DNA from 4 places in the Marinospirillum alkalitolerans genome. Region 3 is predicted to be linked to each of the others. Evidence: predicted binding sites of a transcription regulator. Region 3 holds the regulator's gene; each other region holds the start of a gene.
What was found. Region 3 encodes FliA, which starts transcription of late flagellar genes. Its sites were predicted from a motif close to CTAAAGTTNNNNNNNNNNCNGCCGATA; they were not measured.

Region 1: a site for FliA is predicted at 2,039-2,065, ahead of V6U78_RS05355 (flagellar protein FlaG). Genes of this name have one in related genera too.
Region 2: a site for FliA is predicted at 1,975-2,001, ahead of flgM (flagellar biosynthesis anti-sigma factor FlgM). Genes of this name have one in related genera too.
Region 4: a site for FliA is predicted at 1,992-2,018, ahead of V6U78_RS07170 (motility protein A). Genes of this name have one in related genera too.

The regions. Positions count from the first base shown of each region.
Region 1 is NZ_JBANFI010000003.1:82,754-86,966, forward strand. Features, by position in the region: gene fliD (flagellar filament capping protein FliD) at 1-1,387, opposite strand, end outside; gene V6U78_RS05355 (flagellar protein FlaG) at 1,510-1,851, opposite strand; gene V6U78_RS05360 (flagellin N-terminal helical domain-containing protein) at 2,169-3,041, opposite strand; gene V6U78_RS05365 (glycosyltransferase family protein) at 3,130-4,213, opposite strand, start outside.
Region 2 is NZ_JBANFI010000003.1:140,049-144,261, forward strand. Features, by position in the region: gene recD (exodeoxyribonuclease V subunit alpha) at 1-94, shown strand, start outside; tRNA gene V6U78_RS05580 (tRNA-Arg) at 127-203, opposite strand; gene V6U78_RS05585 (flagellar brake protein) at 282-992, opposite strand; gene V6U78_RS05590 (flagella synthesis protein FlgN) at 998-1,486, opposite strand; gene flgM (flagellar biosynthesis anti-sigma factor FlgM) at 1,641-1,931, opposite strand; gene flgA (flagellar basal body P-ring formation chaperone FlgA) at 2,072-2,692, opposite strand; gene V6U78_RS05605 (chemotaxis protein CheV) at 2,832-3,773, shown strand; gene V6U78_RS05610 (CheR family methyltransferase) at 3,886-4,213, shown strand, end outside.
Region 3 is NZ_JBANFI010000001.1:403,422-407,634, forward strand. Features, by position in the region: gene flhA (flagellar biosynthesis protein FlhA) at 1-812, shown strand, start outside; gene flhF (flagellar biosynthesis protein FlhF) at 838-2,109, shown strand; gene V6U78_RS01810 (RNA polymerase sigma factor FliA) at 2,132-2,869, shown strand; gene cheY (chemotaxis response regulator CheY) at 2,951-3,325, shown strand; gene V6U78_RS01820 (protein phosphatase CheZ) at 3,355-4,191, shown strand; gene V6U78_RS01825 (chemotaxis protein CheA) at 4,204-4,213, shown strand, end outside.
Region 4 is NZ_JBANFI010000004.1:65,931-70,143, reverse strand. Features, by position in the region: gene pdxH (pyridoxamine 5'-phosphate oxidase) at 1-558, opposite strand, end outside; gene V6U78_RS07180 (cytochrome b/b6 domain-containing protein) at 628-1,326, shown strand; gene V6U78_RS07175 (c-type cytochrome) at 1,459-1,923, opposite strand; gene V6U78_RS07170 (motility protein A) at 2,234-3,010, shown strand; gene V6U78_RS07165 (flagellar motor protein MotB) at 3,056-3,868, shown strand; gene V6U78_RS07160 (MATE family efflux transporter) at 4,027-4,213, opposite strand, start outside.

The DNA.
Region 1 (4,213 bases), on a different contig from region 3:
GGACTTCTAACAAGCCTTTAGACAATTGACCATTCTGCGTAGTCGTGGAAGTCAGACGCTGGGCCAAATCAGCAAAACGAGCTGCGTAGCCATCAACTCCAGAACCATCGGCAAAATCAGAAGCCCCCAAAATATGCGCCACACGATCAAAATCGTTTTCCAGCGCTTCATTGAGTTTGGCTGAATTCACACGCAAAGTGCCATTTTGAGAATCAGGGTTCTCAGGATCAAAAGTACCGGGCGTATAAACCTCAATACCGATCAAAGCAAGGAAGTTTTTCTGGGTATCGGCAGCAATGTCATCAGAGCTATTAGTGTCAGAATCAAGATTACTTGGCGTAGGCGAATAGAGAATATTGCGCATCTCTGCCTCTACCGTACGAATCGTGTTATCACCATACAAAGAGCCTTTTTTGGCTTCATTCAGGTGAATGATGACGTCGTTATAGGCTTTAACAAACTGATCGATATTATCGCGAATGGCCTTGTCATCACGTTTTACTTCTAGGCTACTGGCTTTAGTCGCCTCATTCATTGCGCCAGGCGTGATATTAATACTCACCCCTGTCACCACATTACTAAAGTTGTTCGTTGAATTGCTGGCCTCAATACCATCAATGCTGATGCGTGCATCTAAAGTTCTTGCCTGTAAATAGGCGCGTTTTTCATCTAGATCTGTTATAGCATCATAAGCTACCTGGTTAAAATCAAAATCAGGAGAAGACAAATTTGTAACTTTAGCATTCAAACCAGCTGCAAGATCAACACCAGAAAACTCAGCAGAAAAGCGCCCCTCTTCACCTGTTTTTTGGGCTTTCAGCACTAAGCGCGCATTCTCTCCATCCACATTGACGAGATTAGCGGAGACTTTTCCTTTTAATCCGTCATTGCTGTTAATCTCTTGACGTACTTGATCAAGCGTTTTGCCAGCAACATTTATTTCGACAGGATCAATAGCATTACCATCAGCATCTTTTAAGCCAGTAAAAGTCAACTTAGCATCTGCTGCACCTTCGGGAGCCAAAAAATCAGTACGAGAGAAGGGATCCGAGGTCTGTTGATAACTACGCGCTTCAGCCAAAACCTGAATGCTGTAATTTCCAGCAGTCGCACCCGCCAGATGGTCAGCCGTGGCAGTAAACAACTTGTCATTACCTGGCTTAGCGGCTAGCTGGCTGAATTTATCCTGACCACGCAGATCCAGCATGGCGGTGCGCATGGTGCTCAGGCGACTCGTCAACTGACCTAGCGCGCTAATCTGTGATTGAAAAAACTTCTTATCATTTTCTAACCGCTTAAGTGGCTGGGCTTCAGCCGCTACAGTGGCGTTGATAATGTCATTCACGGGCAGGCCAGAACCCACACCCATAAAACTAATTCCAGACATGGCTTTGTCCTCCTCCGCCTTTAATCTTTTGAGCCCTCAACAGTATGATTGAGCGCATGAAGAAAAATTTTATCCACTGCTATTCAGTTTGCTGCTTACAGTGGATTAACTTGCTGATCAGATCAATCAACCTGCATATTAAAAAAACTGGTATCGCCTTCGATCAAGCGTGCGCGTCGTGCGAGCACTTCTTCAGAGGGGTACTGACGAACCACTTCATCCGTTTTGGTGTTCACCACGCGCACGACGACTTCTTCAGTTTGATCATGCAGCTCAAAGCGTAGTGCCCGATTCATTGAATAAAGTGTGCTATTCACCTCATCCAATAATGAACGCAGTTCATCGGCATCAAGAGGCCCAACGGCCATTTCTTCTTGCTCATCTGTTTTCTGATCAACTGGGGCTTGCTGCAATGGGTTAGCAACCAGCTTATCAGTCTGCTGACCTTGCGATATAGTAGCCAAAGGCGGAGCCTTAGAAGAACGAGCATCTTGCTGTTGGATTACTGTTGGCTTGTCGACTTTTTGGGTGGCGCTGTCAGCTGCAGACAAACGTGGTTCGTTTGTACTGGTGTAAGCGCTCGTGGAGCTGAGTGGGGGCAATTCCGAGGTCATCGCCTTTACCTCACGGTTGAATTGATCTAGCTTATTTTATCGACCACAAGAGGTAAAGCTTTAGACCTAATTCTGGCCAGCCCCTTAAACTAAAAAACCCCCAACCCGAAGGCTGGGGGTTTGTAGAGCAAGACAACTTGGATCTAAAAGATCCAAGTCGAAGTGTCTTACAGCAGACCCAGTACTGTCTGCGCAGAAGCGTTAGCCTGACCCAGAGCAGCGACACCCGCCTGCTGCAGAACCTGCTGCTTAGCCAAGTTGGAAGTTTCAACAGCAAAGTCAGCATCCTGAACACGGCTACGTGAAGCCTGCAAATTTTCAGAAGCAATCTGGTTACCAGAAATAACCGACTCAAAACGGTTCATCATCGCACCAAAGGTAGCGCGAATAGTAGAGACACCGTCAATACCGGCACGAGTGGATGCAATAGATTTTTGTGCAGCAGTCTGAGTTGTAATATCAATAGTTTTGACAGCAGACAAAGAACCATTAACAATAGCCTTGATAGCGCTCTGCTGCGCCCCTGCCAAGTTATTGGATAAACCGCTTTTCAGACCAACTTTGACTTGGTAGCCAGAGCCATTCTGGTTACCAACCTGCATAGTACTAACACGGGCACTGCCGTTGAGAAGCTTTTGACCGTTAAACTCTGTGGTTTCAACAATACGCTTGATTTCTTGGGTTAATTGATCAACTTCTTTTTGCAGACCACCGCGCGCAGCAGTGTTGTAGGTGCCGTTGGCAGACTGAATCGCCAGCTCGTTGATACGCTGCAGGTTAGATTGGATTTGATCCAAGGCGCCTTCCGCAGTCTGAGCCAAAGAAATACCGTCACCAGCATTACGGGTTGCCATATTCAAACCACGAATATCTTTAGTTTGAGACTGGGCCAAATAGAGACCACCAGCATCATCTTTAGCTGAGTTGATACGCAGGCCTGTAGACAGGCGCTGGAAAGTTTGTGATTGCTGTGCCTGAGTATTGGCCAGGTTACGAGCACCATTCAGGGCGGCATTGTTAGTATTAATTACGAGAGACATAGTCGTGCTCCTTAGCTTAAGAAAGTATGTCAAGAGACATTAGTGTTATCGGACCTACCAGACGAACCTTTAGCTTTTTTCTCAAAAATTATTCTCGCACCTTCTGCTCTACCCAAAGATGGGCACGACTCAACTGCTCATCCTCCTCGAATGAGATCAGCACACAAGGGAAGTTGCCTGCTTGCTGAGCAAAAATTTCAGGATCTGTGACTAAATATCCTTGAATGTGGCTTGCCGCTGCCTGCCACTCATTCCAGACTGTTGAGTCTGTCACAACCACCCATTGCTCAATCTGTGTTAGCTGCGCTGTTTTTTTGACTAGCTCCAGTTGCTCCTCAGCTCGACCGAAGTAGATCACGACAGAAGGGGCGCGTCTTGCTAGCTCAATCACCGTCAATGGGCGCTCTTGAGCCAACCGAGTGAAGTGATAAGCCAGGCTCTGTAACTTCTCCTGCTTTTGCTGCTGCTCTATAGCCTTCAGAAGCGGTGCCGCAGCCTCAAGCTCACCTTCATAAGGATCACTCACCACACAAAGCCACTGTGCTCGCTGGCGATAAGCAGGATGCCAAGGAGCAGAAAGCAAAATATCTGGCTCTAGCCCTGCTGCTCTCAGTTCAAGATGCGGGTTAAACGCAGGGTCGATAAGCAACAGATTGAACCAGCACTGTTTAAACTGCCACTGATCATCGGCAGTCCCTAAACCCATAGACTCCGTCATCAGTACACTGCTTAAGGGTGTCCACATCAGCTTCTTCCCTTGCGTACACAGCTGAAGCTGCACATCATTGATTGCCAAAGGCCCAGTGAAGCGTGAATCAACGGAGGGCTCTAACAATGCACTACGCTTAATCAAGATGCAGGCAGGATTGAGTGCATTAAAGTTTTGCTCACACCAAGCACGCGGTAAACCTTTAAGCTCTTGCTCTAAAAAGAAGTCACGATACAGATCACCGATCAAACCGTCCTTACCAAGAATTTGTCCGGCGCTCAGCAGCGTTGAGCGCGATGAAACAAGCCGAGGAGCGACCATCGCGACGTCATCTCTGCCAAGCTGGTCCTGTAAAGGAGTCAACCAATCCGCTTGAATGCAGCGTAAACGATCCCAAGTCAGTAAGAAATGCTCACTCTGACTGGCGTTGATCAAGACTTGCCATTGCTGCGCAATGTTGGCT
Region 2 (4,213 bases), on a different contig from region 3:
GGTTTTCAGCGAGGAACGGGTCTTGCAATCCACCCTCAGCAATCAGGTACAGCGCGCGAGCGGATTAATGACAGCCACTGGCACTGGCGGATAGGTGGTAGAGAGTGAACAATGCAGAAAATTTATTGGCGTCCCCGACAGGATTCGAACCTGTGACCTTCCCCTTAGGAGGGGGACGCTCTATCCAGCTGAGCTACGGAGACAAAACAGAAGGGCGAGCATTATAACCACTTGCTCGATCAGCGACAACGCGGCCTCTTTTCTCGTGCTGCGATCAGGCTCTAAAGGCCAAGTCGTCGCTGCTCGCGTTGCAAAAAGATGACAAAACGATCGATCTCAGCCTGAGTGCTGCCATCCACATGAATAAAACGGAAACCGCACAGCGTTCTCTGTTTTTTATCATCATAGCGTGCATGACGGGCTTCCACGGCAACCGTGACTTTTTTCTCAAAGGCCTGTAGATCGAGTGTTAATTCTTCAAAAACTTCTCGTTTTTGAAAGGGGGGCGTCACCAAATAAGAAAAAAGCAGCTGGCAGCCTGTATGAGATAAATCAACCAATTGAGCGATTAAAGGGGCCTTGCGCTCATAAGCCAATAAGTCAGCTTTAATTTCATAAGAGAGCGGAATACGCACACGAAAGGCATCTCGTTTTTGGTTGTGAATCAACTGCCGCGGGAAGGCCACGACATACACTGGGCCATCAGCCAGCTCAACCACCTCTTTAACCTGACAGCCACTAAAGAAGATAGACACTCCTTGATCTACAGCACGAACAGTAAAAGGCTCACCTGATTCGGCTGCTTTTTGTCCAGCAAGCAGGCTCGGCTGATCAAGATAAAACTCTTCTTTTTCACGGTCGACACCCAGCACTAGGCTCGCATGATCTTGACCGCTGGTGGCAAAATGCAAAGTCAGCGGACTGCGGTGCCTTTCTAGACTGCTGAGTAAGCTGGCGATCTCAGCTGGGCGATTCAGAAGATGCTCATCCATCGTGATTAGGCCTGACCTAGGTGGCGAGGAATCGATAAATCACCTGCACCGCCTGCTGGGTTATACACTCTGACTTGACCTTGGCTGGCTTTGACGGCTTTAAAAAGCAGATCAAAATGACGCAAGCCACGCTGAATCAAACGCGCGCTCAGCTGATTGGCCTCCTGCACTTGAGATAAAAGCTGAACCAGTTGGGTCCAGCCTTGGCTCAAGGCCTTAGCAATCCGCTCATCCTGCTGTGCAAAAAAAGCATCCAGTCCAGCTTGATCTGGTGTCAAACCTTGCGCTTCTAAAAAAGCCTGACGCGCTTGCACGTCTTGCTCTACCTGCTGCAACAAGGCCTGCTTTTTTTCTGTCAAGGCATCCAGGCCATCACCTTGCTTTTCAGCTTGCTGCAACCATTGATGCTCCTCCAATAGAAGGGCATGGAGCTGCTGTAGGTGCTGGATGGCCTCAATTAATAGGGGCTTAAACTCTTGAGCTGCTGCGGACATCTTGTGTGCCTCATCGTGAACCAGTTTTTGCCAGTGTAGCGGATTCAGCGATCAAACCAAACCTCTGTGGAGGGCATAAAAAAACCCAAGACTTTTCAGCCTTGGGTTGATCCTGCTCATCCTAAGGCAAGCAGAACAGAGAGAATCAATTGATCTAGAAATCGGCTTCAAAGCGTAACAAACGCGCTGCAACCTGCTGTGCATCGACCTGATAGCGACCGTCTTCGATCTGCTGCTTCAGAGCCGCCACTTTATTTTCATCAAAACGCTCAGTATGATCAGCCGCTAGCATACGCTGCGCCTGACTACTCAGCTCAACACGATCCTGTGCATGATCCGCGGGTTGAGCGGCAGGCTGGCTACTGCTGCTCTTAGTGGTCACTTGCTCACCACCACGAACCCTTGGGCTGAGATGATTCCCTACTCCATTGAGTTCGATAGCCATAGTCTGGTTTCCCATAGGTTAATGTATTGACTTATGTTCAGCTTTTCGGCCTCAGTCTACAAAACTTTAATTTTTTTTGACCTTTTTATCTGAGTCTTTTGCTGGGTCTTCTGCAAGCCGTGTAGCCCATTTCTGTCAGCTCAAAAATGGACTTCAACCACGCCCCGTGCGGCAACCCGTGCACGAATTGTACGCCCAGATTGTAAGTTTCTTACCCGCACCTGATCGCCGACCTGGCCATTATCAAGCGCCTCACCCTGCATGCGGACCTGCAACTGGCTGCCAATGGCATGAATGACCACCTGATCGCCGCGATTCACTGCATGACTGGCGATCAGCTGTTGATCTGTCAGTACCGCCCCTTCATTCACCCGTGAGCGCAAACGAAAACCGACCAGATCCTCAATCCGAGTATAGTAGTTGCCACGGAGGCGCGAGACATCCATTTCACGCAATTCCAGCATCGAACGCGTCAATTGCGTTTGGCGCGGCAAGGCTGTCCGTGCAATCACCACTGGAGTGTAAACAGTAATATTGGCAGTGACATAGATAAACCAGCCTTGCTCAGCACAGGCGACACGCAAGTTGACACGACCGCGCAACTCTGCCCGTCCATGAGGCTCAACCTGTAAAGCTTCTTCACAGACAGGCAACCTTAAGCCACCTTGAGTTGTGCTAAGCTCTATCTGATAACGCTGTAGCTGCTCTTCACGCAGCTGCTGCTCAACCCAGTCATAGACTTCATCACGCAACTCAAGCATATTATGGGCTGCTTGATTACTGAAACCGAGTGCAGGCCAGACGAGCAAAAAACTCGCAAGCAGGATGCTTATCAACCTCAAAGGATGCAGTTTATACTCTGACACGAATGCCCACTCCCTACTCTAAAGACTTGTGCTTATGACCAACTCAGCAGGCAAACTCACCGCTCGTAACAAAATCGCGGGTGGAAATCGCATGGAGCTGTTGCTTTTTCGCCTCAATGGCAGACAGCTTTATGGTATCAATGTATTCAAGGTCAAGGAGATTATTCCCTGCCCACGCCTGACCAACCTGCCTCACCACACCCCTGAAGTGCGTGGTGTCGCCCATGTGCGTGATGGTACCATTTCCGTGGTCGACTTGGGCATGGCGATCCGCCAACCGGCGATGCAAAAACCAGAAACCCACTTTGTGATCGTCACTGAGTACAATCGCCGCACTCAGGGCTTTTTAGTGCGAGAAGTCGATCGCATCGTCAACATTGACTGGGAAGAAGTCCATCCACCACCCTCAGGTAGTGGTAAAGACAGCTTTTTAACCGCGATTACCCAACTGGATAATCAACTGATCGAAATCATCGATGTTGAGAAGATCATCGCCAGTGTCGATCCTTTCGCGCAAACGGTTTCTTCAGAGATACTGACTGATGAAATCAAACAGATCGCACCTCAGTTCCATATTCTCTTGGTGGATGATTCAACCGTCGCTCGGCATCAGGTTGAAAAAAATCTCTCTGAAACCGGCGTCAAGTTTACCAGCCTGACCAATGGTCGGCAGGCGCTGGAATTTCTGCAGAACATGGCCGCAGAGGGCAAGAAGGTCAATGATGAGTTTTTGATGATCATCTCCGATATTGAGATGCCTGAGATGGATGGTTACACCCTGACTAAGCACATCAAGCAAGACCCTAAACTGACCAACCTGACGGTGCTGCTCCACTCCTCCTTAAGCGGGATATTTAATGAATCCATGGTTAAAAAAGTGGGAGCCAACTACTTTTTAGCTAAATACGATGCGGATGAGCTGGCTAAGGTGGTGATTCACGAGATAAAAGCAGCTGCAGGCTTAAAGCGTGGTTAAAAGCCTTGCTAATTTCTGGTTTTTATCAGAACCTGCAGCTATTATGCTTTGAGTGGTCAAAATACATTTTTCGGGTTTTTCTTAGTCCTGACTCAATGAATGGTGGTGAGGGATGTCGACAACAAGAGTCTTAGCTCCACAAGAATTTGAAGCTTTCCGCAAGTTCCTCCAAGAGGCTTGCGGTATTTTGCTCGGCGATAATAAGCAGTACCTTGTCACCAGCCGCCTTGGTAAAATCATGGCGCAGCAAAACCTCGCCAGCCTGACCGATTTGATGCGCGAAATGCAGCGCAATCCTCGTTCTGGTTTAAAAGAAGCCGTTGTTGATGCGATGACCACCAATGAAACCCTCTGGTTTCGTGATGTCCATCCGTTCAACATCTTGCAAACGCGCGTCTTGCCCGAGCTGGCAGCACAAAATAGCCGTGAACCGCTACGCA
Region 3 (4,213 bases):
ATCCAGAACGGGAAATGGCAATTAACCCCGGCCAGGTCTATGGTCCGATCAATGGTATTAAGGGGCGTGATCCAGCCTTTGGTTTGGAAGCCGTCTGGATTAACCCTTCACAGCGCGAAGAGGCCCAGACTTTGGGCTACACTGTTGTGGATGCCAGCACCGTGATTGCCACACAGCTCAATCAGGTGATGCATGACTATGCGCATGAACTGATCGGTCATGACGATGTGCAGAAGATGCTCGATATCTTGGCGCAGGGTGCTCCAAAGCTCTCCGAGCAGTTGGTGCCGGATAGCGTCAGCCTGTCTGTGCTGCTCAAGGTCTTGCAAAACCTGTTGATCGAGCAGGTGCCGGTACGTGATTTTCGCTCGATTGCCCAGTCTCTCGTTGAGGCTGCACACACCACGCGCGACCCGATTCAGCTCACTTCTGCCGTGCGTGTAGCGCTGTCACGCTCGATTGTACAGGCCATTACTGGCCCTAGTGAGCATTTAGCGGTTATTACGCTGGAGCCTCAGCTTGAGCAGCTGTTACTGAAAAGTGTGCAGCAGGCCGCTCAGCAGGGTGGAGAGAGCGACCAGCTTATTCTGGAACCCGCTATGGCCGAGAGGCTGCAGCAGTCGCTCAGTGAAGTGGCGCAGCAGCAAGAGATGCAAGGGAATCCTGCTGTGTTGGTCACCGCCGCGCCGGTGCGCCCGGTGATGGCGCGTTTTGTCCGTTATGGTATCCAGAATGTACACGTTTTATCCTATCAAGAGATACCTGATAATAAACAGATTACCATCGTGGCGACCATCGGCGGCGAAGGGTGAAAGCCATTATGAAAGAGGTTAAGGAATGCGGGTAAAACGCTTTTTTGGCGCCGACTCTCGGCAAGCCATGCGTCTAGTGAGAGAAGAACTCGGCGCTGATGCCGTGATTATCTCCAATCGCAAGGTCGAAAATGGCGTTGAAATTGTCTGCGCGCTCGATTACGACGAACAGGCCCCAGCGCAGGATTTTGCAGCGGCTTTACGCCAAGCGGATCAGGGCGATGCTTTGCAGCAGGAATTGGATGCGGCACGTCAGCGTATTCTTTCGGGTGCGAAATTTGATCCCCAAGTGGCTGAGAATGCTTTTCAGCGTAAAGCACGTATGCGACAGATTGGACAGCTGACCCATGGTGCTACGGGTTTGGGTATTGATGATGAGGATGATCGCTATAGTGCACCTGCGGCGCAGACGAGCCGTGGCGATGACCAAGCCATTCGCGCGATGCAGTCCGAGATTCAATCTCTGCGAGAGTTGATTAAAGAGCAGTTGCGTGAGCAGGATGCACTGCGCAACCCAACAGAGGCTTTGGTGCGTAATCGTTTGCTGAATGCCGGGTTTAATGAAGCCTATATAAAAAAGCTCCTTAAGTTGATGGGGTTGAGTGCCGATTTAGATGCTCGCGCTGCGTGGAGTCAGGTCCTGGATCGATTGAAAATGGAGCTGCAAACGCTGGATGAAGAACTGATCGATAAGGGTGGTATCGTTGCCTTAGTGGGGCCGACAGGCGTCGGCAAGACCACCACCTTAGGTAAGTTGGCTGCGCGTTTTGTGATGAAGTATGGCGCTGATGAGCTGGCCTTGGTGACCACCGATTGCTATCGCATTGCGGCCTATGAGCAGCTCAGAACTTTTGGGCGTATTCTTGAGGTGACTGTACGGGTAGTTGATGAAAACAACCCGCTTGATTTAACCTTGAAGTCCTTAAGGAATAAGCGCTTGGTGATGATTGATACCGCGGGTCTGAATGTACGGGATCCCAATTTGCAAAAGCAGATGGCATTATTAAATACCAGTCAGGCCAGAATTCGGCGCTTTATCGTGCTCCCTGCGACGAGTCAGGCCCGTGTGTTAAACGATACCTACGAGGCGTATCGTGAAGCTGGGCTGAATGGTTGTGTCCTCACCAAAATGGATGAAGCTGTCAATATCGGAGAAGTGCTTGGGTTGGTCTTGGAAAAGCGCCTGCCTGTGGGCTATATCACTAATGGTCAGAAGATACCAGAAGATGTTCGCCTGGCCAGTGCGACCTCCTTGCTAGGCCGTTTTGCGCGTGATGTAGAAAAAAGCGAAGAATGAAACTTTTCGGTGGACTGAATACATGACGGCAGCCAAGGGTCTTCACCTTTATTCTCGAAACCAGCAGTTGGCCGATGCGCGCTTGCTGGAGACCTATGCTGGTCTGGTGCGTAAGATTGCTTATCACCTTCTTGGTCGCTTGCCTGCCAGTGTGCAGTTGGATGATTTGCTGCAAGCGGGTTCGATGGGTTTGATCGAAGCCTCGCGTAACTTTGATGCTGAAAAGGGCGCGAGCTTTGAAACCTTTGCCTCAATTCGCATTCGTGGGTCGATGCTTGATGAGGTGCGCAAACATGACTGGACGCCACGCTCGGTGCATCGCAATAGCCGACGGGTGGCTGAAGCGGTGAAAGCGATCGAAGATCGCACAGGAAGAGATGCACAGGATGAGGAGGTGGCTGCCGAACTGGGTGTGAGTTTAGAAGATTATCATCAGTACCTTATGGATACGGCAGGTTCAAAGCTTTTTAGTTTTGATGAGTTAAATAACCAAGAGGATTCGGCTTTTGAGGTTCCTGACACTAAGGGCTCAGAGCCACATGCTGATGTTGAGGGTTCGCGCTTTCAGGATGCACTCGCAAAAGCAATTTCAGCTTTGCCTGAACGTGAACAAATGGTACTTTCACTGTACTATAATGAAGAGCTGAATCTCAAAGAGATAGGGGCTGTTCTTTCGGTGAGTGAGTCTCGTGTCAGTCAAATCCTGAGTCAAGCTGCTGCACGCTTGAGAGGGCGCTTGTCTGACTGGAAAAATGTATAGAATGCCTTCCTTTAGGAAAGGTTGTACTATAATTACTATTGCAGCTAGCAAGGTTTAACGGAGGTTGCCTTGAATAAAGATATGAAGATTCTCATCGTGGATGACTTCGCGACTATGAGAAGGATCATCAAAAATCTACTCCGCGACTTGGGCTTCAACAACACTCATGAAGCGGATGATGGTCAGACAGCCATTCCTATGCTCAACACAGGTAACTTTGACTTTGTGGTGACAGACTGGAATATGCCTGGCATGACAGGCTTTGACCTGCTCAAGCACATTCGCGCCGATCCGGATTTAAAAGACCTCCCGGTGCTGATGGTTACTGCTGAGTCGAAAAAAGAGCAGATCATTGCTGCGGCTCAGGCAGGTGTGAATGGGTATATAGTCAAGCCCTTTACTGCTGCAGTGTTAAAGGAAAAAATCGATAAAATATTTGACCGCTTACAAAAATAGTCGTGGTTCGGCTCTCTTGAGGAGTGTGCATGTCCGATCAAAGCGCTCAGACTGAAAATTTTGAGCAACTACTACGCACAACGACAGGTGAGTTAGTTGATAAAATCGAGCAAGGTCATCTCGCAGATGCCGTTAATTTGTTGCAAAAAATTAATGATGCTCGTAACTATAACTTGTACTTGGAAGTTGGGCGTCTGACTCGGGCATTACATGATGCTATTCGAGATTTTCATCTGGATACATCTAGTCACTTCCAGTCTGCTCCTTTAGCAGACATTGCTGCACAGGAAGGCGCTGAGACAGATATCTCAGAAATGGCGGATGCGAGGGATCGCCTTCACTATGTTTTGAGCCTCACACAGCAAGCAGCAGATCGCACCATGGATAAGGTTGAAGAGTCTCTGCCTCTGGTCAACAGCTGGGAGACTGAGGTGAAGTCTCTGCGTGGTGAGTGGGAACGCTTGATACGAAGAGAAATGAAGCCGGAAGAGTTTCGCCAGCTTTATCACCGCATGGATGACTTTCTGCGTAGCAGTGAGCAAGAGGCAGGCCAACTGGCAGAGAATCTATCGCAAATTACCCTCGCGCAGGATTATCAAGATTTAACTGGTCAAGTAGTGAAGAAAGTGATTACCCTTGTCCATGAAGTTGAGTCCAGCCTGGTCGGTCTTGTGCGTATGGCAAGCCAAGTGGATCAAATAACAGGCATACAGCACCCTCATGATGAGGATGCAGGCAGACATAAAGCGGTCAATGACACTAGACATCTACCTGAAGGCCCGATTGTCAATGCTGAGAAACGCGGCATTGAAGTGGTTTCAGGTCAAGACGAAGTCGATGACCTTCTCTCCAGTCTTGGGTTTTAAAGGAGCCGTTGGATGAGTCTAG
Region 4 (4,213 bases), on a different contig from region 3:
CTCAACGCGCTGCGCCTCAATGCGATAACCACCCCAGTGTTCAGGCCGTGGCAAAATAGCGCAGTCTTTAAACTGTTCTTCGAGCATGGCTTGGCGTTCAGTCAAGGTCGCCCGCGAGGCAATCACCTGGCTTTGCTCAGAAGCCCAAGCGCCGATCTGGCTTTCGCGCGGACGACTTTGAAAATAAGCCTCAGATTGCGCTGGATCGAGTTGAATCGCACGGCCTTCAATCCGCACTTGGCGTTGCTGCTGTTCCCACCAAAAAAGCAGGCTGCAGCGCGGATTCGCGGCCAATTCGCGGCCTTTATCGCTCAAATAGTTAGTGTAAAAGATCCAGCCTTGTTCTGCGGAAAAGCCCTTGAGCAGCAGTGTTCTGGCCTTGGGTTGGCCCTCAGCGTCCACTGTGGTCACGGTCATGGCATTAGGATCGAGCACTTCACTGCTCAGCGCCTCTTGCAGCCAGCGGGTAAACAGAGCAAAAGGGCAGTCTCCTGCCTTGTGTTCATCTAAACTATCGAGATCGTAGGTGCGACGTAGTGCCTCGAGGTTTTGGTTCATCAGGCTTTCCTCATGCGTTAGAATGTCTAAAATCGTGATTAAAGTATCGATCAATAAAGGAGTTTTGTGATGTCTGAGCCCCATTCTGCAGCAGATACTGCCCAGAAGGTAGGTCAAAAAGTCAAAGTCTGGGATTGGTCAATCCGTGTTTTTCACTGGTCCTTACCCATCCTGCTGTTTGCGCTATGGTACACCCGCATTGATACTGATGTGCATATGATTTTTGCGCAAATTCTGATGGGGATGCTGGTGTATCGCTTCATCTGGGGCGTCATCGGCACACCCTATGCGCGCTTTGGTCATTTCCTGTACGGACCGCAGCGCTTTTGGCAGTATCTCATCCACTTCTTCAGTCAAAACAAGCCTGTTTATCTTAGTCACAATCCTATGGGGGGCGTGATGGTGCTGGTGCTACTGAGTGCGCTGAGTTTTCAGCTGATCACTGGGCTCTTCACCAACGACTGGATTTTTCCTGGTCCCTTGTCTCAGTATGTTTCAAGCAGCACGGCACAATGGATGATGGATTGGCATCATCGCTTTTTTGATTACCTGCTGATCTTGATAGGTTTACATTTAACCGCGATCCTGGTCTATCGGATCAAAGGAGAAGGGCTGGTCTGGGCGATGCTTAGTGGTAGCAAGCAGGTGGGTGCAGAAGGTATGGCGGATGCCGCACAACAGCCGGTCGTCTTCCCTTGGTGGCGTTTTGTGCTGGCCGTTGGCTTGTCTCTTGCCAGTGTTGGTTTGGTTTTTCACTATTTGGCTTAAGAAGCCTGATCAACAGTAAATAGGTCAAGAGATCGCTGTAAAAACTCAAGCTTGACCAGACTGAGCCTCGAAACAGACTGAGAACAGACCCTGTTTCGAGGCTCACTCTAACTAACAGATGAACCGCGGGGATTAACGTGCGCGGTAGTCATCATGGCAGCTGCGGCAACCACGCTGTACAGCACCAATGGCTGAGCGGGCTTGGCGGACATCAAAACCTTCTTGTGATGAAGCTTCAATCAGTGCTGTCAGCGCTTGACCAAACTCAGCACCTTTAGCCTGAAAACCAGACATATCACTCCAGGCACGGCTCAACAGGCGGCTAGAATCCACATCCGCTGTTTCCGGGAAATAGGTTTCACCCAGCAGGCTCCCCGCCATCCCGATATTGCGTGCACGCTCATTCACTGCTTCGGCACTAAACTCTTGGCGACCCTGCAGCATGGCACCCATAACATTCATCTGCGCGCTCATTACTTGGTACAGGGCTTGGCGATATTTGACTGCATCTTCAGGATCAAAAGCACTGGCTTGGGCGCTGGTTGCAGTTAAACCCATCAGACCTGCAACGGCCAAGGTTTTTAGTTGCTTCAACATAGACTTCTCCTTCTCTTCATCTTTAACGAGTATCAGACGATTCTGATGCAGTTACTTTACAGTAAAAAGTAAAGCTCAGCAAAAGATGGCCGACTCAGTAAAACAGCTCTGTTTTTTGGTATCTCGGTGTCATTTTTTGCCGCCCAAGTGTAGCCCTGTTGGACACAAAGATACGATATCCGCGACAAAAGACTGAGAGGGAAGGGTGTTCAAAAGGCTGCGGACTGCTATTATAGCGCTGGGTTCGCCGCATGATGAACGGCTGATATACATTTCACATAACCTGTTGTCTTAATTAAAGGATCGCAATATGGATCTTGCTACGCTGCTTGGCCTGGTACTGGGTTTCACTCTGGTGGTTTTAGCGATTATCACCAGTGCAGACTTAGGACTATTTATGAGTTTGCCCAGTTTATTGGTGGTCGTCGGTGGGGCCTTCTCAGCAGCCTTGATCAAATACCGGATTCAAAGCTACCTCGTGGCTTTAAAAGAAGGCTGCTTAACAGCCTTCTTTGAGCGCAATGACAACCCACGTGAAATTATCGCCCTGGCTAACCGCCTGTCTCGTATTGCGCGCCGTAATGGCCTGTTGGGCTTGGAAGATGAGCCGATTGATAATGCCTTCTTTGCTAAAGGCGTACAGATGTGTGTGGATGGCAGTGCACCTGAGTTTATTCAGGAAGTATTGCAAAAAGAAATGATCCTAACGATGGAGCGCAAATCCTTAGCAGAAAAGGTTTTTCGTTCATTGGGCGATCTTGCACCAGCCTTTGGGATGATCGGGACGCTGATCGGTCTGATTGCGATGTTGAACAACCTTGATGACCCGACCAAGCTCGGTCCAGGTATGGCCTTGGCCCTGATTACCACCTTCTATGGTTCGCTCTTGGCTCAGCTGATCTTTATTCCGCTCGCGGACAAGCTGGAAATGAAGTCAGACGAGCTGCGCAATAACATGTCTTTGATTGTTGATTCCGTGATGGGGATTTACAACGGGATGAATCCACAGGTTCTGGATGAATTGCTAGAAACCTATCTGCCCGAGTATCAGCGTGGTGCCATGAACATGACCGAAGAAATCGAGTAGTGGTTGACTTGATTCGGTGCTGATCACAAGGGATAGCTTCTGATTATGACGAAAAAAAGAGAAATACCGCAGAAGAAAAAGAAAGAAATCAAAGGCACGCCCATCGCGCCCTGGATGGTGACCTTTGCCGACATGATGACCCTCTTGCTAGTGTTCTTCGTGTTGATTCTTTCTTTCTCGACGATGGAGCAGGAGCGTTTTCGGGCGATCTCGATGGCTTTGCAAAATTCTTTTGGTTTTCAGATGATGAATCCACTGAATTTGATTCCAGTCGATAATCCGCCTCGAACTGAGAACGTTGTGGCGCCTATTCGCCCTGAACCCCCTACAACCGAAAACACTGGAACGGAAAACCAGCTGGATGCACTTGGGAACCGGCTGCAAACCAATTTCACTGATGAAATTGAGCGGGGTCTGATCATCGTTGAGCATGATGAAGATCACATCATCATTCGCTTTCCTGACGATGCAGCCTTTGGCCCTGCCAGCGATTGGTTAGAGCCGCAGATGGTCCCGATTATTCAGCGTGTGGGTGATCTGATCTCTGAGTTTGATATGTATGTGATCGTGGGTGGACACACGGATAATATCCCGATTCACAACCAGCGTTATCGTTCAAACTGGGAACTCTCGGCGGCGCGTGCGGTTTCAGTCGCGCATGAGCTGACTTGGATGAGTGATCTGAACGAGGAATATTTGTATGTGGTCGGTAATGGTGATGCGCGTCCGATTGCCTCCAACGCAACACCAGAAGAGCGGGCCCGTAATCGCCGCGTCGATATTCTACTGATGGAGCGTGATATTACTGATGAGCGTGAGGTTTTCCAGGGGATTCAGCAGATACCGACTTATCGCTAAAGCGTCTTCTGTTTTATCTTCACCATCCTCCAGCGCCCTGATATTCAGGGCGTTTTTGTGTGTATGGCTCGCTGGATGCTATCGGGTCTTGAGAAGAAGAACGGAGCCGAGTGGTCTGCTTGATGATCAGCAGCTTCAATCAGCAACAGGAGAGCACTCTAGATATGGATTTGCTGCCAGCGCCGCCGTTGCCAGAGCAGAATAAAAGCACTGGAATTCAGTAAGCGATAGATCAGCTGAACCGACCAAATGCCGAGCAGGCCATAGCCAAGATAGAGCCCTACCCACCAGGCCAAAGGCAAAAAAACCAGCCATTGTAGTGTCAGGCTCAGCTGCATGACTTGT